DNA from 2 places in the Streptomyces sp. NPDC050433 genome. Region 1 is predicted to be linked to the other one. Evidence: riboswitches for the same ligand, from Rfam matches in the RefSeq annotation. Region 1 holds a riboswitch; the other holds the start of a gene.
The links. Region 1 has a riboswitch for S-adenosylmethionine ahead of thrC (threonine synthase). Riboswitches for the same ligand answer to the same signal wherever they lie in the genome.
Positions count from the first base shown of each region.

Region 2: linked by a shared signal. The riboswitch ahead of ACIBLA_RS31585 (aminotransferase class V-fold PLP-dependent enzyme) and the one ahead of thrC (threonine synthase) in region 1 are both predicted to bind S-adenosylmethionine.

Region 1 covers NZ_JBITIB010000020.1:132,804-143,468, reverse strand. The annotation lists gene ACIBLA_RS24450 (erythromycin esterase family protein) at 1-29, shown strand, start outside; gene ACIBLA_RS24445 (hypothetical protein) at 274-1,164, shown strand; gene ACIBLA_RS24440 (Uma2 family endonuclease) at 1,221-1,799, shown strand; gene groL (chaperonin GroEL) at 1,884-3,509, opposite strand; gene ACIBLA_RS24430 (cold-shock protein) at 3,818-4,021, opposite strand; gene ACIBLA_RS24425 (ubiquitin-like small modifier protein 1) at 4,401-4,676, opposite strand; gene thrC (threonine synthase) at 4,717-6,018, opposite strand; SAM riboswitch class I at 6,034-6,161, opposite strand; gene ACIBLA_RS24415 (glucosyl-3-phosphoglycerate synthase) at 6,279-7,220, shown strand; gene ACIBLA_RS24410 (hypothetical protein) at 7,275-7,418, shown strand; gene ACIBLA_RS24405 (trehalose-6-phosphate synthase) at 7,487-8,944, shown strand; gene ACIBLA_RS24400 (SDR family NAD(P)-dependent oxidoreductase) at 8,956-10,356, opposite strand; gene otsB (trehalose-phosphatase) at 10,451-10,665, opposite strand, start outside.
Region 2 covers NZ_JBITIB010000033.1:78,728-89,392, forward strand. The annotation lists gene ACIBLA_RS31550 (hypothetical protein) at 1-710, opposite strand, end outside; gene ACIBLA_RS31555 (NlpC/P60 family protein) at 818-1,846, opposite strand; gene ACIBLA_RS31560 (NlpC/P60 family protein) at 2,092-3,117, opposite strand; gene ACIBLA_RS31565 (NYN domain-containing protein) at 3,456-4,817, opposite strand; gene ACIBLA_RS31570 (hypothetical protein) at 4,854-5,096, opposite strand; gene ACIBLA_RS31575 (rhomboid family intramembrane serine protease) at 5,240-5,950, shown strand; gene ACIBLA_RS31580 (Lrp/AsnC ligand binding domain-containing protein) at 5,947-6,228, shown strand; gene ACIBLA_RS31585 (aminotransferase class V-fold PLP-dependent enzyme) at 6,271-7,638, opposite strand; SAM riboswitch class IV at 7,993-8,110, opposite strand; gene trpD (anthranilate phosphoribosyltransferase) at 8,230-9,297, opposite strand; gene ACIBLA_RS31595 (cytochrome bc complex cytochrome b subunit) at 9,514-10,665, opposite strand, start outside.

The DNA.
Region 1 (10,665 bases):
CGACGGACTCGCGCCCGATCGCACCGTAAGGCCCGAGGCTCAAGTCCCGCGCTCCGAGCCCTTTTCCAATAAGGAAGTGGGAGGAGGTCCCTCCTACCTACCCCGTCTCAACTGAGCCGCATACCAGGCGTGATGACTTTTCGTGACCGGCTTGCCACTTGACGTGTCGACGGTCTAGCGTTCCGGATAGCGAACAAAAAACGGCCCCCGCGGTGCTACCAACACCAGCGAGGGCCTGACCGATCAGATCGAACACCCAATGAAAGCGATCCAATGGCTGGACCTCAGCTTAGTGCTGCCGCGCGCACCGCGCACATGACACCGCCGACCACTCACCCGTCGGCGAACCCCGGCTACGGAAAGCGTTCGACCCCCGGCCAACAGCCCGCCGCCCCCGGCGACTTCGCGCACCTGCCCGACCGCGAGGCGGGCATCGCGCTCTACCTCGACCGGCTGCCTGACGGCGCGGACATCTCCGTCAAAACGCTGGCGCAGATCCTCCCGTACGGCCAGTGCGCGCTCCGCACCGCGCTCCGGTGCCTGCGGCGCACGGGCCATCTGCGGATCGGCCGCGAGCACGTACGGGGCTCTGGGAGCCCGCGATGGGTCACGCGTACGTGGTTCTCCCGTACGCCCCGCGACAACGAGTGGTGGGCGGCGTTCGCGTCGGGCGACATCCCGTCGTTACCGGCCGACCCGGCCCCGCGCCCGACGCGCTCACGCGCGTACATCCTGCTGGCGGCCCTGCGGCGCACCGCGCCCGTACTCGCGCTCTCCGCGATCGACTGCGCGGCGCTGGAGCCGCTGGCGGCGGAGTGGTTCGCGCGGGAGGCGACGGAACGGGAGGTGCTGCACGCCCTGGCATCGGGCCTGCCGCCCGCGGTCCACAGCCCGGCGGCCTTCACGCGGGCCCGCCTGATCTCAAAGCTCCCGCCGGAACCGGTCCGCCTCCCGAAACCGGCGCTGCGCATCCTCGAATGCGCGAGGTGTGGTGCCCCCGGCCGCCCGGAAGCCCTCCCGAACGGCGAATGCGCCCCCTGCCGCGGCGAGCCCACCCCCGTACGCCCACAGCCACGCGCGCCGCTCCCCCCGCAGAACGTCCGCGCCTGGGCCGCCGAGGCCCGCGCGGCGGCACTGCGCCCACCCGAAAGGACACAGGTATGACCCTTCAACCCACCCGTCCGAGAAGCAAGGCACGATGTAGGGGAGGAGGCGACGCCATGACCCCCAGCAGCACTGAAGACGCCCAGATGTCCGTCAAGGAGTTCGAGCAGATCGCTCACCACACCCCTGAGACGGTGACGCTCGAATTCATCAACGGAAAGTTGGAGGTCAAGCACGTGCCGGACGGGGCTCACGACGAGATCATCATGTGGGTCGCCGACCAATGCATGCAGTCCAGGGCGGAACTCCGGCTGTACCGTGAGCGCGGGCTCAAGGTCGAGACGTACCGCAATGGTCGAGCCCGTCCTGATGGAGCCCTCGCGCCGCGCGGGCACTTCGCCAACCACGGCGAGTGGTCCGATCCGGGCGGCGTGCTCATGGTCACCGAAGTGACCTCGTACGACGGCGACACCCACAGCCGCGACCGCAAGGAAAAGCGCGACGGCTACGCGGCAGCCGGCATCCCCGTCTACCTCCTCATCGACCGCGACTCCAACGAGCTTGTCGTCTACACGGAACCGCGAAACGGCGCATACAAGGCCCGTCGCTCGCACCCGTTCGGCGCCACCGTCACGCTCCCCGACCCCGTCGCCATCACCCTCGACACCGACGAGCTGAAGAACTACATCAGTTGAACGCCCCGAGGGCGGCACCCCCTCTCGGGAGTGCCGCCCTCGGTTCGTCAATCCGTGCTGGACCGTCGATCAACCAGAGGCTGATCAGAAGTCCATGTCACCGCCCGGCATGCCGCCCGGCGCGCCGCCCGCCGCGGCCTTCTCCGGCTTGTCCGCGATGACGGCCTCGGTGGTGAGGAACAGCGCCGCGATGGACGCCGCGTTCTGCAGGGCGGAGCGCGTGACCTTCGCGGGGTCGATGATGCCCTCGGCGATCATGTCCACGTACTCGCCGGTCGCGGCGTTCAGGCCGTGACCGATCTTGAGGTTGCGGACCTTCTCGACGATGACGCCACCCTCAAGCCCCGCGTTGACCGCGATCTGCTTGAGCGGGGCCTCCAGCGCGAGCTTGACGGCAGCCGCGCCCGTCGCCTCGTCGCCGTCCAGCTCCAGCTTCTCGAACACCGAGGAAGCCTGGAGCAGAGCCACGCCACCACCGGCGACGATGCCCTCCTCGACGGCGGCCTTGGCGTTGCGCACCGCGTCCTCGATGCGGTGCTTGCGCTCCTTCAGCTCGACCTCGGTCGCGGCACCGGCCTTGATGACGGCCACGCCGCCGGCCAGCTTCGCCAGGCGCTCCTGGAGCTTCTCGCGGTCGTAGTCCGAGTCCGAGTTCTCGATCTCGGCGCGGATCTGGCTCACGCGACCGGCGACCTGCTCGCTGTCACCGGCACCGTCGACGATGGTGGTCTCGTCCTTGGTGATGACGACCTTGCGGGCGCGGCCCAGCAGGTCGAGACCGGCGTTCTCCAGCTTGAGGCCGACCTCCTCGGAGATGACCGTGCCGCCCGTGAGGATGGCGATGTCGTTCAGCATCGCCTTGCGGCGGTCACCGAAGCCCGGAGCCTTGACGGCGACGGACTTGAAGGTGCCCTTGATCTTGTTGACGACGAGGGTGGACAGCGCCTCGCCCTCGACGTCCTCGGCGATGATCAGCAGCGGCTTGCCCGACTGGATGACCTTCTCCAGGAGCGGCAGGACGTCCTTGACGCTGCCGATCTTGGAGTTGACGATCAGGATGTACGGGTCGTCGAGCGACGCCTCCATACGCTCCATGTCGGTGGCGAAGTACGCCGAGATGTAGCCCTTGTCGAAGCGCATGCCCTCGGTGAGCTCAAGCTCAAGACCGAAGGTCTGCGACTCCTCGACGGTGATGACGCCTTCCTTGCCGACCTTGTCCATCGCCTCGGCGATGAGCTCGCCGATCTGGGTGTCGGCGGCGGAGATGGAGGCCGTCGAAGCGATCTGCTCCTTGGTCTCCACGTCCTTGGCCTGCTCAAGAAGCGCACCGGAGACGGCCTCGATGGCCTTCTCGATACCGCGCTTGAGGGCCATCGGGTTGGCGCCGGCGGCCACGTTGCGCAGGCCCTCGCGGACCAGGGCCTGGGCCAGGACGGTCGCGGTGGTCGTACCGTCACCGGCGACGTCGTCCGTCTTCTTGGCGACTTCCTTGACCAGCTCGGCGCCGATCTTCTCGTACGGGTCCTCGAGCTCGATCTCCTTGGCGATGGACACACCATCGTTGGTGATCGTGGGGGCGCCCCACTTCTTCTCGAGGACGACGTTCCGGCCCTTGGGGCCAAGGGTGACCTTGACGGCGTCGGCGAGCTGGTTCATCCCGCGCTCGAGACCGCGCCGTGCCTCCTCGTCGAACGCGATGATCTTGGCCATGTGAAGTGGTCCTCCCGGACAGGGGGTGGATTTCTCCGGACCGTGCCCGCGCCCGCGACGGACGGCCTGAGAGCCTTGCGGTTCCTTGCCCCACAGACTCCCGGACCTCGCTGACCCGGTCCATAAGTTGTCACTCTCACCTGCAGAGTGCTAACGCCAATGATTAGCACTCGACCCCCGAGAGTGCAAGCGGCTCCCGGGCAACCACGACCACGCGCGGACCCACGCGCACGCACGAGGGGTCCGTATCCCCTGCCGGGATACGGACCCCTCGTGTGTGAGTGCGTCGCTGGCCGATCGCGCCGGGATCAGACGGCGAGCTTGACCATGTCCGCCTGCGGACCCTTCTGGCCCTGCGAGATCTCGAACTCAACTCGCTGACCTTCTTCAAGGGTGCGGTAGCCGTCCATCTGGATCGCGCTGTAGTGGACGAAAACATCCGCACCACCGTCGACCGCGATGAAGCCGTAGCCCTTCTCCGCGTTGAACCACTTGACGGTGCCCTGAGCCATGCCCAACTCCCCTATTACTGGCCCCTGCGCGGGACCGCACTTCGCGCCGGAACGCGTCGACCGCGGCTGAATGTATCTGCCCAACTGCCCTCTGCAACAGGTCAATCGGACGAGAATTCTGGGCAGGCCGGAACACGCAAAGGGGTGAATTGCCGGGCGACCAGGGCAAGTCGGGCCGGGCAAAGCGCAAGGAACCGCGCAAACAACGTCGACACTTCGACCGCATCTTGTCGCGATCGCATATGCGCGAGGCACATTCGGAGCGCGGGCGGTGGCGGGGCTACCCCGACTGTATCGCGTTCAACCTCATGGAATTACCCCCTCCGCTTCTCTTGCGGAGGAGGCAACGCCGTTCACTGTGCGTGGTGCTGAGCCGCGTTCAGCCGCCGGCGACAGCCGGGATGATCGAGATGCCGGCGCCGTCCGGCGTGGCGGTCTCCAGTCCCTGCTCGAAGCGGACGTCGTCGTCGTTCACGTACACGTTGACGAACCGCCGCAGCTTGCCCTGGTCGTCCAGGACGCGGGCGGCGATGCCCGGATGGTTCGCCTCCAGGGACTCGATGACCTGGGAGACGGTCGCACCCTCGGCCGGAACCTCGGCCTTGCCGTCGGTGTACGTACGGAGGATGGTGGGGATACGGACGTTCACGCTCATCGGTTTCTGCCTTCCGGGAAGTTGCGGGTCGGTGAGCTGCTCAACGCGCCAGACCCGCCGCGCGGAACGCGTCGAGGCTCGGCGGAATCGTCGCGGTCGGCCCGGTCGTCGGCGCGACGGCGTCCAGCGTCTTGAGCCCGTCACCGGTGTTCAGCACGACCGTGGTGAGCGAGGGGTCGAGCAGACCCGCCTCGATCAGCTTGCGCGTCACCCCCACGGTCACCCCGCCCGCCGTCTCGGCGAAGATGCCCTCGGTCCGCGCGAGCAGCTTGATCGCGTCCACGACCTGCTCGTCGTTCACGTCCTCCACGGCGCCGCCCGTGCGGCGGGCGATGTCCAGGACGTACGGGCCGTCGGCCGGGTTGCCGATCGCCAGCGACTTGGCGATCGTGTTCGGCTTCTGCGGCCGTACGACGTCGTGGCCGGCCTTGAAGGCGACCGACACCGGCGAACAGCCCTCGGCCTGCGCGCCGAAGATCTTGTACGGCTTGTCCTCGACCAGGCCGAGCGCGATCAGCTCCTTCAGCCCCTTGTCGATCTTCGTCAGCTGCGAGCCCGACGCGACCGGGATGACCAGTTGGTCGGGCAGCTCCCAGCCCAGCTGTTCGCAGATCTCGTACGCGAGGGTCTTGGAGCCCTCGCCGTAGTACGGGCGGAGGTTGACGTTGACGAAGCCCCAGCCCTCACCCAGCGGGTCGCCGATCAGCTCGGAGCAGAAACGGTTCACGTCGTCGTAGTTGCCCTCGATACCGACGAGTTCGCCGCCGTAGATCGCGGCCATGACGACCTTGCCCTGCTCCAGGTCGTGCGGGATGAAGACGCAGGAGCGGAAGCCGGCGCGGGCGGCGGCGGCGCCGACGGCGCCCGCGAGGTTGCCGGTGGAGGAGCAGGAGAGGGTGGTGAAGCCGAAGGCGCGGGCCGCCTCGACGGCGATGGCGACGACGCGGTCCTTGAAGGAGTGCGTCGGGTTGCCGGAGTCGTCCTTCACGTACAGGCCGCCGGTGACGCCCAGTTCACGGGCGAGGTTGTCGGCCTTGACGAGCTTGGTGAAGCCGGGGTTGATGTTCGGCTTCGACGCCACGTCGGCGGGGACGGGCAGCAGCGGGGCGTAGCGCCAGATGTTGTCGGGGCCGGCGGCGATGCGCTTCTTCAGGTCCTCGGGGTCGCCCGTCGGCAGGTCGTAGGCCACTTCGAGCGGGCCGAAACAGCTCTGACAGGCGAAGATCGGGCCGAGTTCGAAGCGTTCCCCGCATTCGCGGCACGAGAGGGCGGCGGCGGGTCCGAGGTCGACGGTGCCGACGGCGGCATCGGCGGTGGTGTTCTGAGCAGTCTGCACAGCCATGAAGGCGAGGCCCTTTCCTCATCTTCCTCGCGACGCGTCTCGCCGCAAGACGGAATTGGCACCTTCCCCACCGTGACCTCGCGGTCGGCGGGAGGGTTGCCGGGGCTTCAACGGGCCGTTCCCTCTGCCCCTCTGGATGAGCGGTATTCGATTGTCAGCGTGAGGACCCCCGACATGCGACGGTCATCCGCGTTGTTCAAGACTGTAACCGAACCACCGGACGGTTGAAGGGCTCGTCCGATCCGCGAGATGGAGATCACGTGCTGCAAGAGGTGGAGCGCTGGCTGGCCCGGCGGTCCTGGTCGGCGGCCGACCGGCCGGTCGACGCGCTGGTCGCGGCCAAGAAGTGCGCGCAGGTCAGCGTGGTGCTCCCGGCCCTGAACGAGGAGGCGACGGTCGGCCGGATCGTGTCGGTGATCCGGCGTGAACTGATGGCGGGCCCGGCGCCGCTCGTCGACGAGCTGGTGGTGATCGACTCGGGCTCCACCGACCGCACAGGGGAGGTCGCGGCGGCGGCCGGGGCGCGGGTGGTGCACCGGGACGACATCCTGCCGAGGCTGCCGGCCGTGCCGGGCAAGGGCGAGGTGCTGTGGCGCTCGCTGCTGGTGACGAGCGGCGACATCGTCTGTTTCGTGGACGCGGATCTGAAGGACTTCTCGGCGGATTTCGTGTCGGGGATCGTGGGGCCGCTGCTGACCGAGCCGCAGGTGCAGTTCGTGAAGGCGATGTACGACCGCCCGCTCGGCGACGAGCCGGGGCAGGGCGGCCGGGTGACGGAGCTGGTGGCACGTCCGCTGCTGAATCTGCACTGGCCGCTGCTGGCGGGGTTCGTGCAGCCGCTGGGTGGTGAGTACGCGGTACGGCGCTCGCTGCTGGAGCGGCTGCCGTTCCCGGTGGGGTACGGGGTGGAGCTGGGGCTGCTGGTGGACGCGCTGCACACGGTGGGGCTGGACGCGCTGGGCCAGGTCGACGTCGGGGTGCGCAGGCACCGGCACCAGGACGGGCAGGCGCTGGGGCGGATGGCGGCGGCGATCTACCGGACGGCGCAGCTGCGGCTGTCGCGGGGGCATCTGGTGCGGCCGGCGCTGACGCAGTTCGAGCGGGGCGAGGGGGGCTTCGAGCCGCGTACGCACGCGGTGGACACGGAGGAGCGGCCTCCGATGCGGGAGATGGCGGAGTACGAGGCGCGGCGCGCGGCATGACCGCTTCATTCGTATGATTTACGTATCGATTTGCCTATATTGCCCGGTATGTCAATGACTGCGACCGCTGCGATGACTGTGCTGGCCGTGAGCCCCCTGAACCCGGAGCAGCTGTGGCTCCTCGGCGGTATGGCGCTCGCCCTCGTCGGTGCGGGGGTGGTGGCGGTGGCTGCGGCGCGTGGCCGGGGGCGTGGCTGAGCCACGCTGATCCACGCCGTCCTGAACCGTACGTTTGAGCGTTTCCGCGAAGGGCTAGGTTTCGCCTCATGGTCTCCGAGAACGTCTCCGAGTTGGTCCCTGAGCAAGCCGCACAAGCCGCCCAGGTCCTTGTCGCGTCCAACCGCGGCCCCGTCTCGTACAAGCTCGGCGACGACGGCACGCTGACCGCCGGGCGCGGGGGCGGCGGACTCGTCTCCGGCCTCTCGGCCATCGGGTCCGACACGAACGCCGTGTGGGTGTGCGCCGCCCTCGGCGACGGCGACCGCGAGGCCGTACGGCGCACGGGCGGGCGGCTCGACACCGCCGACACGGGCGGGCAGCGGGTGAGGATGCTCGGCATCCCGCCGGAGGTGTACGCGGACGCGTACAACGGCGTCGCCAACTCCACGCTCTGGTTCGTCCACCACCTGCTCTACCAGACACCGCTGGAGCCGGCCTTCGGCACGGAGTTCCGGGCCCAGTGGGCGTCGTACGAGACGTACAACCGCGCTTTCGCGGAGGCCCTGGCCGACGAGGCGGCCGACGGCGCGGCCGTGCTGATCCAGGACTACCACCTGGCGCTGGTGCCCGGCATGCTCCGGGCGCTCCGCCCCGATCTGCGGATCGGGCACTTCTCGCACACGCCGTGGGCGCCGGTCGACTACTTCCGGCTGCTGCCCGACGACATCGCGCGCCAGCTGCTGCGCGGCATCCTCGGCGCCGACCGCGCCGCGTTCCTGACCCACCGCTGGGCCGGCGCGTTCCTCGCGTGCTGTACGGAACTGCTGGGCGGGGCGGGCAACACGGCCGTCGGGGTGCACGGCCTGGGGGCCGACGCGGACTTCCTGCGGGAGCGCGCGCACCGGCCCGACGTGGACGAGCGGCTGGCCGAACTGCGCGAGCAGATCGGCGAGCACGACGGGGCACCCCGCATGGCGATCGTGCGGGTGGACCGCACGGAGCTGTCGAAGAACATCGTGCGCGGGATGCTCGCCTACCGGCAGCTGCTGACCGACCGGCCGGAGTGGCGCGAGCGGGTCACCCATGTGGCGTTCGCCTATCCGTCCCGGCAGGACCTCGCGGTCTACCGCGACTACACGGCGCGGGTCCAGGAGGTGGCCGACGAGATCAACTCCACGTACGGCACGCCCGGTTGGACGCCCGTCGTGCTGCACGTGAAGGACGACTTCGCGCGCTCGCTCGCCTCGTACCGCCTCGCGGACGTGGCGCTGGTGAACCCGATCCGTGACGGCATGAACCTGGTCGCGAAGGAGATCCCGATCCTCTCGGAGGGCGGCTGCGCGCTGGTGCTGTCGCGCGAGGCGGGCGCGTACGAGGAGCTGGGCGAGGACGCGCTGGTGGTGAACCCGTACGACGTGACGGCCACGGCGGCGGCGCTGCACGAGGCCCTGACGATGGACGACGACGACCGCACGGCCCGTACGAAGCGCCTGGCCGCCGCTGCGACGGCGCTGCCGCCGCAGCGGTGGTTCCTGGACCAGCTGGAGGCGCTGCGCGCCCTGTGAGCGGCGGCGGCTCACCAGGCGACGGGGCGGTAGTCCTTGAGCAGTACGCCGTGGACCGGGCTGCCCGCCTGGCCCTGGACGATCGGGTGGTAGACGCGCGCCGCGCCGTCCACGATGTCCAGCGGCGGGCGCCAGCCGGTGGCGGCGTGCCGCTCCCTGGCGGGCAGGGGTTTCTCGTCCGTGACCCAGCCGGTGTCGACGCTGCACACGTGGATGCCGCGCGTCGCCAGGTCGGCGGCGCTGGTGCGGGTGAGCATGTTGAGTGCGGCCTTGGCCATGTTGGTGTGCGGGTGGCGGCTCGTCTTCTTGTGGACGGTGAACCGGCCCTCCACGGCCGACACGTTGAGCACATACCGCCGTGGGTGCGGTGACGCCGCGAGCAGGGGCAGCAGACGGTCGGCGAGCAGGAACGGGGCCACGGCGTTGACGAGTTGGACCTCCAGCAACTCGGCCGGGTCGACATCGCCGAGCCGGGCGGTCCAGGAGTTCTCGGCGGCGGTCTCGGTGAGCAGACCCGCCTCGTCCACGGCCGGCAGCACGGCGGTGGCAGGCAGCACGGCGGTGGCTGTCGCGCGCCGTACGAGCCCGGCGGCCCAGGGCCCGGCCTCGACCTCGGTGTTCCCGGTGCCGGGGACGGCGAAGTCGGGCGCGGTCCAGACGGCGGGCAGGGCCGCGTGCCGTTCGGGCGCGGCCTCACCTGCCGCCAGGGCGGAGTAGGCGCGCGGCGAACGGCGCAGAGTCTGGGCCGCGTTGTTGATCAGGATGTCCAACGGCCGTGCCTCGGCCAGCAGATGGTCGGTGAAGGCCAGCACCTGCCGGGGGTCGCGCAGGTCCAGCGCGGCGACGCGCAGCCGGTCCCACCAGTCGGCGGCGTCGGGGGCCGCCGCGAAGCGCCGCACCGCGTCCTGCGGGAAGCGGGTGGTCACGGTCAGGTCGGCGCCGTCGCGCAGCAGCATCAGCGCCAGCTGGTACCCGATCTTGACGCGCCCGCCGGTCAGCAGCGCGCGGCGCCCGGTCAGGTCGGTGCGGGCGGCGCGCCGGGCGAGGTTGTCGCGGGCGCAGCCGGGGCAGAGCCGGTGGTAGAAGTGGTGGATCCGCAGGTAGTGGTCCTTGCAGATGTAGCAGCGTTGCGGACGGCCCAGCTCACCGACGAACAGGTCGGCCTGCTCCGGATCCCCGCCGGGCGGCGGGGCGTCCATCGTGCGGTCCGTGGCGCCCATGACGGTGCCGGCCTGGATCTTGGCGTCCGCGGCGGCGCGTGCTCCGCGCGTGGCGGAACGGCGCTTGCGCCGCCCGTCCCGGAAGAGCCCGCTCGCGGCCCGCTCCAGCTGCTCGCGCCGGGGATCCTCGATCGACAGGTCCCGCGCCTCGTCCAGCAGCTCCAGCGTCGCCCGTATCCGGTCGTCGTCCATCGAACCCTCGCCCCCGTTCACACCGAAGGACCATGATGCGCGAGCCGGACACGCGGTGTCTTCCGCGTTTCGGGCCGGGCCGCGCGGTCGGTCCTCAGAGGCGGGCGGCCACCGACGCGAGGAAACCGGTCAGCGCTCCCGGACCCGGCAGCACCAGGTCGGCCTTCTCGGCGAGTTCGGGGACCTCTCCCGCACCGCTGCACAGCAGCAGTCCCGGATGGCCCTTCGCGCGCAGGGAGTTGACGGCGGCGTAGGCCGCCAGGTCGCCCAGGTCGTCGCCGCCGTACACGACCGTCTCGGCGCCGATCT
Region 2 (10,665 bases), on a different contig from region 1:
ACCGACGCCCCCAGCAGACCGGCCATCGACTCCACCGACTCGGGCACCAGCACCACGACCCGGCCCGACCAGCTGCCCGGCCACGCCTCGTCGACGGCGGGCACCGCCCGGTCGGCGGCGGCGGCGATCTCGCGCAGCCGGGCGTTGTCCTGACCGACGCCGAGGATCAGGCTGCGCCTGCCGTGGACGACGTCGACGGCACCCTGCTGCCAGAGCAGCTGCGCGTCGCCCTCGCCGGGCCGGTCGGCGCTCACGTACCAGTGCCCGTCCCGTTCGGTCAGCTCCAGCGTGCGCGCCGAGATGACGGGCGCCGTGTCGTAACCCGCCATCCTGTAGCGCAGCTCGGCCCGCGCCGTCGCGCGTGTGCCGGAGCGGTCGACGTCCCGCAGCGTGTACTCCCAGGACCGCACGGGCACGTCGGTGAGATTGCGGTACGTCCGCCGTTCGGCGGCCAGCAGTTCACCGGCCGCGGGGTCGACGGCGGCCAGATAGCCGCCCTCGTCGCGGTCGATCAGGGCGTCGGCCCGGCGGTCCAGGGTCCGCTGGATGGCGCCGGTGGCGGCGTCGGTCCCGGTGGGCGCGGAACAGCCCGAGGCGACCAGCAGACACCCGAGCAGCGCGACCGCCGCACGGCGGCGCACCCCGTGGCGGCGGGTCGTACGGATGCGACCCGCCGCAGGTCTCCGAGTCGTCCGTCCCTGACCTGTCACCCTGCCGATCGTACGGGGCGCCGCGAGAACGAATTCCGACGAGCGCGCGCGACGGGGCTCGGGCGCTCGGGACGGGCCGGGGCTGGGGACGTCCCGTCCGGCCCGGCTCAGACGCGGGTGACCGACGAGACCGGCATCATGCCGACCGGGTCGTAGCGGACCGAGGCGCCGGGGTACGGCGCGTGCACCACCTGGCCGTTGCCCATGTACATCCCGATGTGGCTGGCGTCGTCGCGGTAGGCGACCAGATCGCCGGGTCTCGCCTGGGAGAGCGGCACCTGCTGTCCCGCGTACCGCTGCGCCTGCGACGTACGCGGCAGGGAGACCCCGGCCTGCGCGTACGCCCACTGGGTCAGGCCCGAACAGTCGAACCCCGAGGGACCGTTGGCGCCCCACACGTAGGGCATGCCGACGACGCCGCGGGCCGCGCGGGCCGCCGCCGCGGCGCGCGCGGAGGCGGGCGCCTCCCCGTCGGCCGACAGCGGGCCGCCGTCACGTCCGGAGCGCGAGGCCCGGTCGGTGTCCCGCTCCTCGTCGGGCAGCGAGTTCAACAGCCGCCGCGCCGCGGCGAGCTTGCCCTCGACGGTGCGCTTGTGGCGGGCGACGGCGGCCCGGCTGCGCTCCAGTGCGGCGAGGTCCCTGGTGGCGTCGGCGCGCTGCCGCCCCAGCTTGCGCTGGGCCTGCCCGAGTTCGCGCAGGGCCACGGCCTGGCGGTCGCTCAGCCGGTCGAGCGCCTCGGCCCTGCCGAGATAGCTGTCCGGGTCGGAGGAGAGCAGCAGCGCGAGCGACGGGTCGAGCCCGCCGGAGCGGTACTGGGCACCGGCGATCGAACCGAGCGCACCCCGCATCCGGTTGACCCGCTCCTGGCCCCTGGCCACGCTGTCCTGCACCCGGTCCACCCGCGCGCGCAGCACACCGGCCCGCTCGTCCGCCTCGTTGAACCGCTCGGTGGCCTTCTCGGCCTCCTCGTACAGCCGGTCGACGGCCGACCGGGTCGCCTCGGTCATGTCGCGCGGGTCCGCGCCCGCCGGAGCGGTCCCGAGGGCAGCCGCTGCCGTGACGGCGGCGGCGGACAGGACCGTGACCCGCGTGGTCCGGCTGTGGCCGGGGTGTGAGGAACGACGATGGGACACCACAGGAAGCCGCACTTCCTTCCGCTGGACGCGACCGCGCAGCCCCTGCCGCCCGACGGGCGGAAACATGGCCGGGAGCTGCGGCGCAGCAGACAGTAACCGTGCGGACACAAAGTGACCAAAGGCCGCGCCGGGCACAGACAGTGATGCCCCGCCGGAGACCACAGGTCACCGGCGGGGCGTGCGTCAGCGGGAGTAACCGGAGTTCGCCCGAACGGGCGGTCGCGGTCGTGTCAGGTGCGGTCGTGTCAGACCCGGACGCCGAACTGGAAGCTGCCGGCCCACTCCATGGATTCGTACCGCACCACGGTGCCCGGCTTCGGCGCGTGGATCACCTGGCCGTTGCCCACGTACAGCGCGACGTGGCTCAGCCCGCTGAAGAACACCAGGTCGCCGGGGGCGAGTTCGCCGCGGCCTATCTTCACGCCGTCGTTGACCTGGGTGTACGTGGTCCTGGTGAGGGTCACGCCCGCCTGGGCGTAGGCCCACTGCGTCAGCCCGGAGCAGTCGTAGGAGTTGGGGCCCTCGGCACCGGAGATGTACGGCTTGCCCAGCTGCGTCTTGGCGGCGGCCAGCGCGGCGGCGGCGCGGCCCGAAGAGGCCGTCTCGTTGCCGAGGTTGACGCGCTCGTTGCCACGGGCGGCGCGCTCCGCGTCCTCCTGCTGTATCTGCGCCCGCTCCTCGGCGGTCAGCGTGTTGAGGAGTTTGTTCGCGGCGTTGAGCTTGGTCTGGACGGCCTTCTTCTTCTTCGCCAGCTCCGTACGCGTGTCGGCGAGGTCCTTCAGCTTGAGGGTCGCCTCCTGCCGCTGCTGCGCGAGGATCCGCTGCTTGGCCTGGATCTTCTCCAGCGCGCTGACCTGCTTGCCGCCCATCTGGTCCAGCACGGAGGCCTTGTCCAGATAGTCGTCCGGGTCGGCGGAGAGGAACAGCTGGAGAGCCGGGTCGATCCCGCCGGAGCGGTACTGGGCACTGGCCATCGAACCGAGGCCGGTACGCAGCTCGTTGAGCTCCTCCTGGCCGCGCGCGACCTTGTCCTGGATCGCCTCGACCTGCTTTTCGAGCTTCTTTTCCTTCTCCTGCGCGCCGCTGTGCTTCTCCGTCGCGGCTTCGGCCTCGTGGTAGAGCTTGTCGACCTTCTCCTTGACGTCTTCCTTCGACGGCTTCGGAGCGGCCTGCGCCGCCTGGGACGTCAGGGCGACGGCCGCGGCTGCGGTCGCGGAGAGCACGGTCACGCGGGCGCGGCTCGGCTGCTTGGGACGACGGTGGGACGCCACGAAGGCGAGCTCCTTCTTCCTCAAACCGCCTACCGGGTACAGGGAGCGGATCCCCGGCTCCATGAGGCTCAGCTTTCCCGGCGAGGCCGGGAATCCGGTCCGACCGGACTGAACTACACGAATTCGGCGGTTCCTTCGCCGCCACCCCGGATGGGTGATCAACCGCGCGAAGGTTCGAGGCCTGACCCTAGTGACCTTCTCGTGATCAGTTCAAATCCTGAAGGGAAAAAATTTGGGCGTGGAGTGGTTTCTTCACATACATCGCACAGACAGTGACGAACAATTGACGCTGTGATGTGACATGAGGTGACCAAATGCCGCATTGGCCACAGGAGTTACTAGACGCGCGAAAGCCGCTTCAGCAGCAAGGCGGACGCGACGGGTCTCGCGCCGGCCCGCGCCACCCCGTCGGCGACCTCACGGTCGGTGGAGACGACCACCACCGGACGCCCCGGCGGCTCCGCACGGACCAGTTGACGGATCAACTCGTCAGCCGTCACACCCGGTTTAGAGAACAGCACCCGCACCCCGCGCGGCGGCGCGAGCAGCACGGGGGCGGCCAGTTCGGCGCCGTCGAAGACACATGTCATCTCGGCGCCGGACTGCGCCGCGAGCATCGCGAGCCCGCCGAGCAGCCGCAGCCGCTGCTTCTCCAACGGCATCGTGGGATAGCCGGTCTTGGTGACGTTGTAGCCGTCCACGACCAGATGCGCCTGCGGCAGCGCCAGCAACTGGTCCAGAAGCGCCGGGTCCATGTCGGACAGCGCACGGGCCGCGACGTCCTTGGGAGACATTCGGCCGGGCTCCACGGCGTCGACCAGATCGGCGGGGCGCGCGGCGACCGGCGGCAGCGCCAGCTCACGCCGCAGCCCCTGCGCCGACTCCAGCACGGTGTCCAGCAGCAGCCGCAGCCGCATGTCCTCCACCGAGCGCCCCTCGCGCGCGGCGCGGCGCCCGGCCTCCACCGCCGACTCCGCCTCCGCGAGCCGGGCCTTGAGCCGCCGCGACTCGCTCTCCGCGGCCGACAACTGGGCCGCGGCCTCCGCGCGGGCCGTCTCGGTCTCGGCAGCCGTACGGCGCAGGGCGGCCTCGCCGCGCTTCACATCACTCAGGGCGCTGCGCAGTTTGCGGTGCGTGGCCTCGGCCTCCCGGCGGGCGGCGTCCAGCTCCGTACGCAGCCGCTCCGTCTCGCTCCTGGTCGAGGCGCGGGCCTGCGCCAGCTCCTCGCGCAGCCGCTCCAGCTCGCGGCGGTTCTCCTCGTCGACGCGCTCGGCGTCGGCGCGCTGGACCTCCTCGCCCGCGGCGGCCACCAGCTTCACCCAGCCGACCGGGCGCAGGACATAGGCCGCCGCCGCCACGTCGACGGGGTCGGCGGCCGGGGGCGGTGACCCCGACTCGACGGCGGCGGACAGCTCGGGGTCCGCCTGGGCGAACCGCTCGCCGATCCGCTGCCGGAACACCGGGTCGCTCTCCAGGGCCGCCGCCATCGCGTTGCCCGCGAACCGGGCCCGCCGGGTCGGTGTGAAGCGCGCGTACTGTCGTAGCTGGGCGGGCAGTTCGTTGACGGTCAGACCGCCGAAGGCGTCCGAGACCAGCGCCACGACCCGGCGGCGCACTCCCTCGGGCAGCGGCCTGTCGAGCGCCTCGGCGTCGCCGCCGGCCGCCCCGGCCGGCTCAGCGCCACTTGCGGGCTGCTCCACGATCCGTCACCCCACTACGCCTTTCGGGCGACTCCCTCAGGAGCCGGCGCCCGGCCTGTCAACCAGTTCGATCTGATCCACCGCGTTGCACCAGCGGCAGCGGACGGACTCGATGGTCTCACTGACCACGTCGCGCTCCTCGACCTTCGACTCCCCGGCCAGGTCCAGATGGACGTACTCCACCACCTTGGACGAGCGCGTCACGTCGAACCGGGTGAGATTGCCGCACAGCGTGCAGCGCCACCGGGTGGCGTCGGTCGGCAGGGGAACCGTCGTCATCGTGCCGTCGCTTTCGTCGAGTCTCGTCGAGCCCTGATGTCCTGAAGTCGCACGCGCGCGCCGTAACCCTACGGCCTCCCGCCCACCCCGTGTCGCGGCGAGGCGGTCTGTACCTGTCTGTCCGCGTACGGGATGATCCGTGGATGATCAATTGGCGCGCGGCGGCCGGAGCGCCGGTGGTGACCTACGGTCTGATCGGTCTGTGCGCTCTGGCCTTCCTGACCGGTCCGCTCTCGGGGTTCAACCCCGCGTACGGAACGGGCGACACGCTGCTTTCCGCGCAGAGCGCGTACTTCGAACGCTGGGGGGTGATCCCCGACCAGCTGACGCGCGGCGACTCCCACGCTCTGCTCACCCCTCTCACCGCGCTGTTCATCCACGGCAGCTGGCTCCATCTGCTGGGCAACCTGCTCTTCCTCTATGTCTTCGGGGCGATGGCCGAGGAACGGATGGGGCGGGTGCGGTTCACCCTCTTCTATCTCGTCTGCGGCTATCTCGCCCTGCTCGCCTTCGCCGTGGCGAACGCGGACTCGGGCCAGACCCTGGTGGGGGCGTCGGGCGCGATCTCGGGTGTGCTCGGCGCCTTCCTCTGTCTCTTTCCCCGCGCGCGCGTCACCAGCCTTTTTCCGTTCCTTTTCTTCCTGCCACTGCGCTTCCCCGCCTGGATCGTCCTGATCTTCTGGTTCGTCCTGCAGTGGCTGGCGGCCCGCGACGCCGAGCCGGGCCCCGGCGTCGCGTATCTGGCGCATCTGGTGGGCTTCGCCCTCGGCTTCGTCGCCGCCTGGGGGCTGTTCCGGCGTACGGCTAGAGTGAAGCCCCGTTCAGCGGCCACCGAGGGAGAACGTCAACCGTGATCACCGCGATCGTGCTCATCAAGACCAGCGTCGACCGGATCCCCGAGATCGCCGAGTCGATCGCGGCGCTGGAGAACGTCAGCGAGGTCTTCTCCGTCACCGGCACCTACGACCTGATCGCCATGGTGCGGGTCGCCAAGCACGACGACCTGGCGGACGTCATCCCCGGCAGCATCAGCAAGATCCCCGGCGTCGAGGCGACGGACACGCACGTGGCGTTCCGTACGTACTCCCAGCACGACCTGGAAGCCGCCTTCGCGATCGGCCTCGACGCCTAGGGCCTGTCTTGTGGATCAGGCCCTAGGGTCTGTCGCCCGCTTTCAGCCGCGGTCCGGGACGCAACGGCCGTCCTCGGTGCGGTAGTTCCAGCGCGCCCCGTCCCGGACGAGTTCCTTGACCGCGCCGGTGAACCGCTCCACGTGCTCGTCCGGCGTGCCCGCGCCGAAGCTGACCCGGATCGCGTTGAGCGACTTCTCACCGGGACCGGCGTCGGGCGCGCCGCACTCCCCCGGATCCCCGGCGTCGCCGCCGAGGAGGGTCCGCACCAGCGGGTGGGCGCAGAAGAGTCCGTCCCGTACGCCGATGCCGTACTCCGCGGAGAGCGCGGCGGCGAAGTGCGAGCTGTTCCAGCCGTCCACGACGAAGGAGATGACGCCCACGCGGGGGGCGTCGTCGCCGAACAGCGACAGCACCCGCACCTCGGGCACCTCCGCCAGCCCCTCGCGCACCCGCGCCACCAGTTCCCGCTCCCGCTCGACGAGCCGGTCGAAGCCCGCGTCGGTGAGCGCCCGGCAGGCGGAGGCGATCGCGTACACCCCGATGACGTTCGGCGAACCGGCCTCGTGCCGGGCCTCGGTGGTGTGCCACTCGACGTCCACACCGCCGTCGCCCCGGCGCGCGACCTTGCGGCTGGCGCCACCACCGGCGAGATACGGCTCCGACTCCCGCAGCCAGTCGGCGCGACCCGCGAGCACACCGGAGCCGAACGGCGCGTAGAGCTTGTGCCCGGAGAAGGCCACCCAGTCCACGTCCAGCTCCGCGATGTCCACGGGGTGGTGCGGGGCGAGTTGCGCGGCGTCGAGCACGACGCGGGCGCCGTGGGCGTGCGCGGCGGCGGCCAGTTCGCGTACCGGCCACAGCTCGCCCGTGACGTTGGACGCGCCGGTCACGCACACCAGGGCGGGCCCCTTCGGGTCGCGTCCGGCGAGGGCGCGCTCCAGCGTGGCGACGGCCTCGGCGGGGGTGCGCGGCGCGTTCAGGTAGCTGACGCGGGCGTCGCGCCAGGGCAGCAGCGACGCGTGGTGCTCGGTCTCGAAGACGTAGACCTCGCAGCCGGGGGGCAGCGCGGCGGCCAGCAGGTTGAGCGAGTCGGTGGTGGACCGGGTGAAGACGACCTGGTCGTCCTCGCGACAGCCGAGGAATCCGGCGACGGTACGGCGGCTGTTCTCGAAGAGGTCGGTGGAGAGCTGCGAGAGATACCCGGCGCCGCGGTGGACGCTGCCGTAGTACGGGGCGTAGGCGGCGACGTCGTCCCAGACCCGCTGGAGGGCGGGGGCGCTGGCCGCGTAGTCCAGGGCGGCGTAGGTGACTTCGCCGCCGGTGACGAGGGGGACGGTGACATCGCGTCCGAGGACGGGCAGCGGCTGGTCGGTGGTGGTGTGCGTGAGGGCGTCGGTGGGTGCGGACATGGCGGTATCTCCCGGCAGGACGAGGCGGAAACGGCATCAGGACCCGGCAGCCGGGCGCGTCGTCGTGACGGCGAGAGCCGTGACGGCGCGGGACGCTGCGGGGGTGTCGCTCACTGACGAGGGCCGGCCCTGTGCCCCGGCGCGGTGAGTGCCGGGAACGGGCTCGGGGTCGGTCCGCGAAGGGATGTCGTCCGCCCATGGGGCGCGGCTGACGGCGGCTGGTGCGTGCCAGACGTCGTGAGCCGGACAGGACTTCACGGACCCGCCCGTGGCCCTATCGCATTCGCTTGCTCACGAGACTGCTCCCTTGAGGACCAGGACCCCAGGGATGACGACATCCGAACGATGTCCAGGGGTCCGCGCTTGCCGCAGACCTCGCTGCCTACGGCCTGGTCTTCACCCGGGGCACCCCGCCACGGACGGAGGGTTGCCGGACAGCGGGCCGGGGCCGTAGTCGCTGTCACTCATGACCTGGGGGGAGATTACCCCACCGCTGCGCGACGGCCCAGCGGCCGTCCGCGATACGGGACGCGCCACCCGGCCGCCGGGCGTGGCCGAGCACCGGCCCCCCCCTGAGCCGCCGGACAGGGCCTACGCGTTGCTCGCGGTCACCCAGCGCTCCAGCGTCCGCCTCGCCGCGCCCGAGTCCACCGCCTTCGCCGCCCGTTCGACTCCCGCCGCGAGCTGGTCGTTCAACGTGCCGTCGGCCGGCTCCAGCGCCACCAGTGCCGCCGCCGCGTTCAGCAGCACCGCGTCCCGTACGGGGCCGGTCTCGCCGGCCAGCAGCCGGCGCGCGACGTCCGCGTTGTACGACGCGTCCGCGCCGCGCAGGGCCTCGACCGGGACCAGCTCCAGGCCGATGTCCCTGGGGTCGAAGGTCTGCTCCGTGACCCGGCCGTCCCGAACCACCCATACGTGTGAAGTGGCCGTCGTGGTCAGCTCGTCCAGGCCGTCGTCGCCGCGGAAGACCAGCGAGGAGTTGCCCCGCTCGGCGAGCACACCGGCCACGATCGGCGCCATCCGGATGTCCGCCACGCCGACCGCCTGGGCACGGACCCGCGCCGGGTTGGTGAGCGGCCCCAGGATGTTGAACGTTGTCTGCGCGCCCAGCTCCTTGCGGGCCTTGGCCGCGTACCGCAGCGCCGGGTGGAACTTCACCGCGAAACAGAAGGTGATGCCCGCCTCCTCGGCGACCTCCACGACCCGCCGCGGCGTCAGTTCCAGATTGACGCCCAGCTTCTCCAGCACGTCGGACGCGCCGCTCGCCGACGACGACGCGCGGCTGCCGTGCTTGACGACCTTGCCGCCCGCCCCGGCCACCACGATCGCGGCCATCGTGGAGATGTTGACGGTCTTGGCGAGGTCGCCGCCGGTGCCGACGACGTCGACGGTGGCGCCGGGCACCTCGATGGTGTTGGCGTGCTCGTACATGGCGCGTACGAGACCCGTGACCTCGTCCACGGTCTCGCCCTTGGCGCGCAGCGCGACGGCGAAGCCCGCGATCTGCACGTCGGTGGCCTCGGCGCTCATGATGCGGTTCATGGCCCAGGCGGTGTCGCCGGCGTCGAGGTCCTGGCCGCGCAGCAGCGAGTTCAGTACACCCGGCCAGGAACGCGCCGCCAGGGTGTCGCCTCCGGCCGGTGTGACAGCGCTGCTCATGCTCGCTCCAGGAAGTCTGTGGACGGGTGCACGGCCGTCTGGCCCGTGCTGCCGGGCGTCAGCCTATCGGCGTCGGCCGCGTTCCCGGACCCGCCGCCCGAACTGCGGACAGCCGGATTGCCCGAGCCGTACACAAACGGAGCCCTGAACACACGAAGACCCCGGCCCGGTCCCCTCGAAGGGACCGGGCCGGGGCCCGACGCGTACGGCGGACGATCAGTGGTGGCCGTGGCCGCTCGTGATCTCCTTGTACTCCTCGGCCGTCGGCTTGGGGATCTGGCTTCCCTCGCCGTAGTAGCCCTTGCTCAGCTTGACCCGCAGCTTCTCCACCGGCGAGGTCTTGCGCACGACACCGTTCTCGTCGACCGTCGGGCCGATCTCGGCCGGCTTGTACTGCTCGTGCGCGGTGAGCGAGTGCAGCGCCGACTGGTCGAGCGGCTCGTGGACCTCGATGAACTCACCGTGCGGCAGCCGCTTGATGAGACCGGACTCCCGCCCGTGCAGCACCTTCTCGGCATCGCGGCGCTGAAGTCCCAGACAGATCCGCTTGGTGACGACGAACGCGACGACCGGCCCGACGAAGAACGCGATCCTGATGAACCAGGTGATCGTGTTGATCGACAGATGGAAGTGGGTGGCCCAGATGTCGTTTCCGCCGCCGATGAGCAGGATGAAGTACAGGGTCAGCCATGCCACACCGAACGCGGTCCGGGTCGGGACGTTGCGCGGGCGGTCCAGGATGTGGTGCTCGCGCTTGTCGCCGGTGACCCAGGACTCGATGAACGGGTAGACCGCGAGGACCACCAGGACCAGCGGGAAGATCATCAGCGGGATGAACACGCCCAGCACGAGCGTATGACCCCAGAAGTTGATCTCCCAGCCAGGCATCACTCGGATCAGGCCCTCGGAGAAGCCCAGATACCAGTCCGGCTGCGCTCCGGTGGAGACCAGGTCCGGACGGTACGGGCCGATGGCCCACACCGGGTTGATCGTGGCGATGGCCGAGATGATCGTGATGACGCCGAAGACCAGGAAGAAGAACCCGCCGGCCTTCGCCATGTAGATCGGCAGGAACGGCGCGCCGACCACGTTGTTGTTGGTCTTGCCGGGACCCGCGAACTGCGTGTGCTTGTGGTAGAAGACCAGGATCAGATGCGCCACCACGAGCCCGACCAGGATGCCCGGCAGCAGCAGGATGTGGATCGAGTAGAACCGCGCCACGATGTCGTGGCCGGGGAACTCCCCGCCGAACAGGAACATCGAGATGTACGTGCCCACGATCGGCGTGGCCAGGATCGCGCCCTGTGCGAAGCGGACACCGGTGCCGGACAGCAGGTCGTCCGGGAGCGAGTAGCCGGTGAGTCCGGT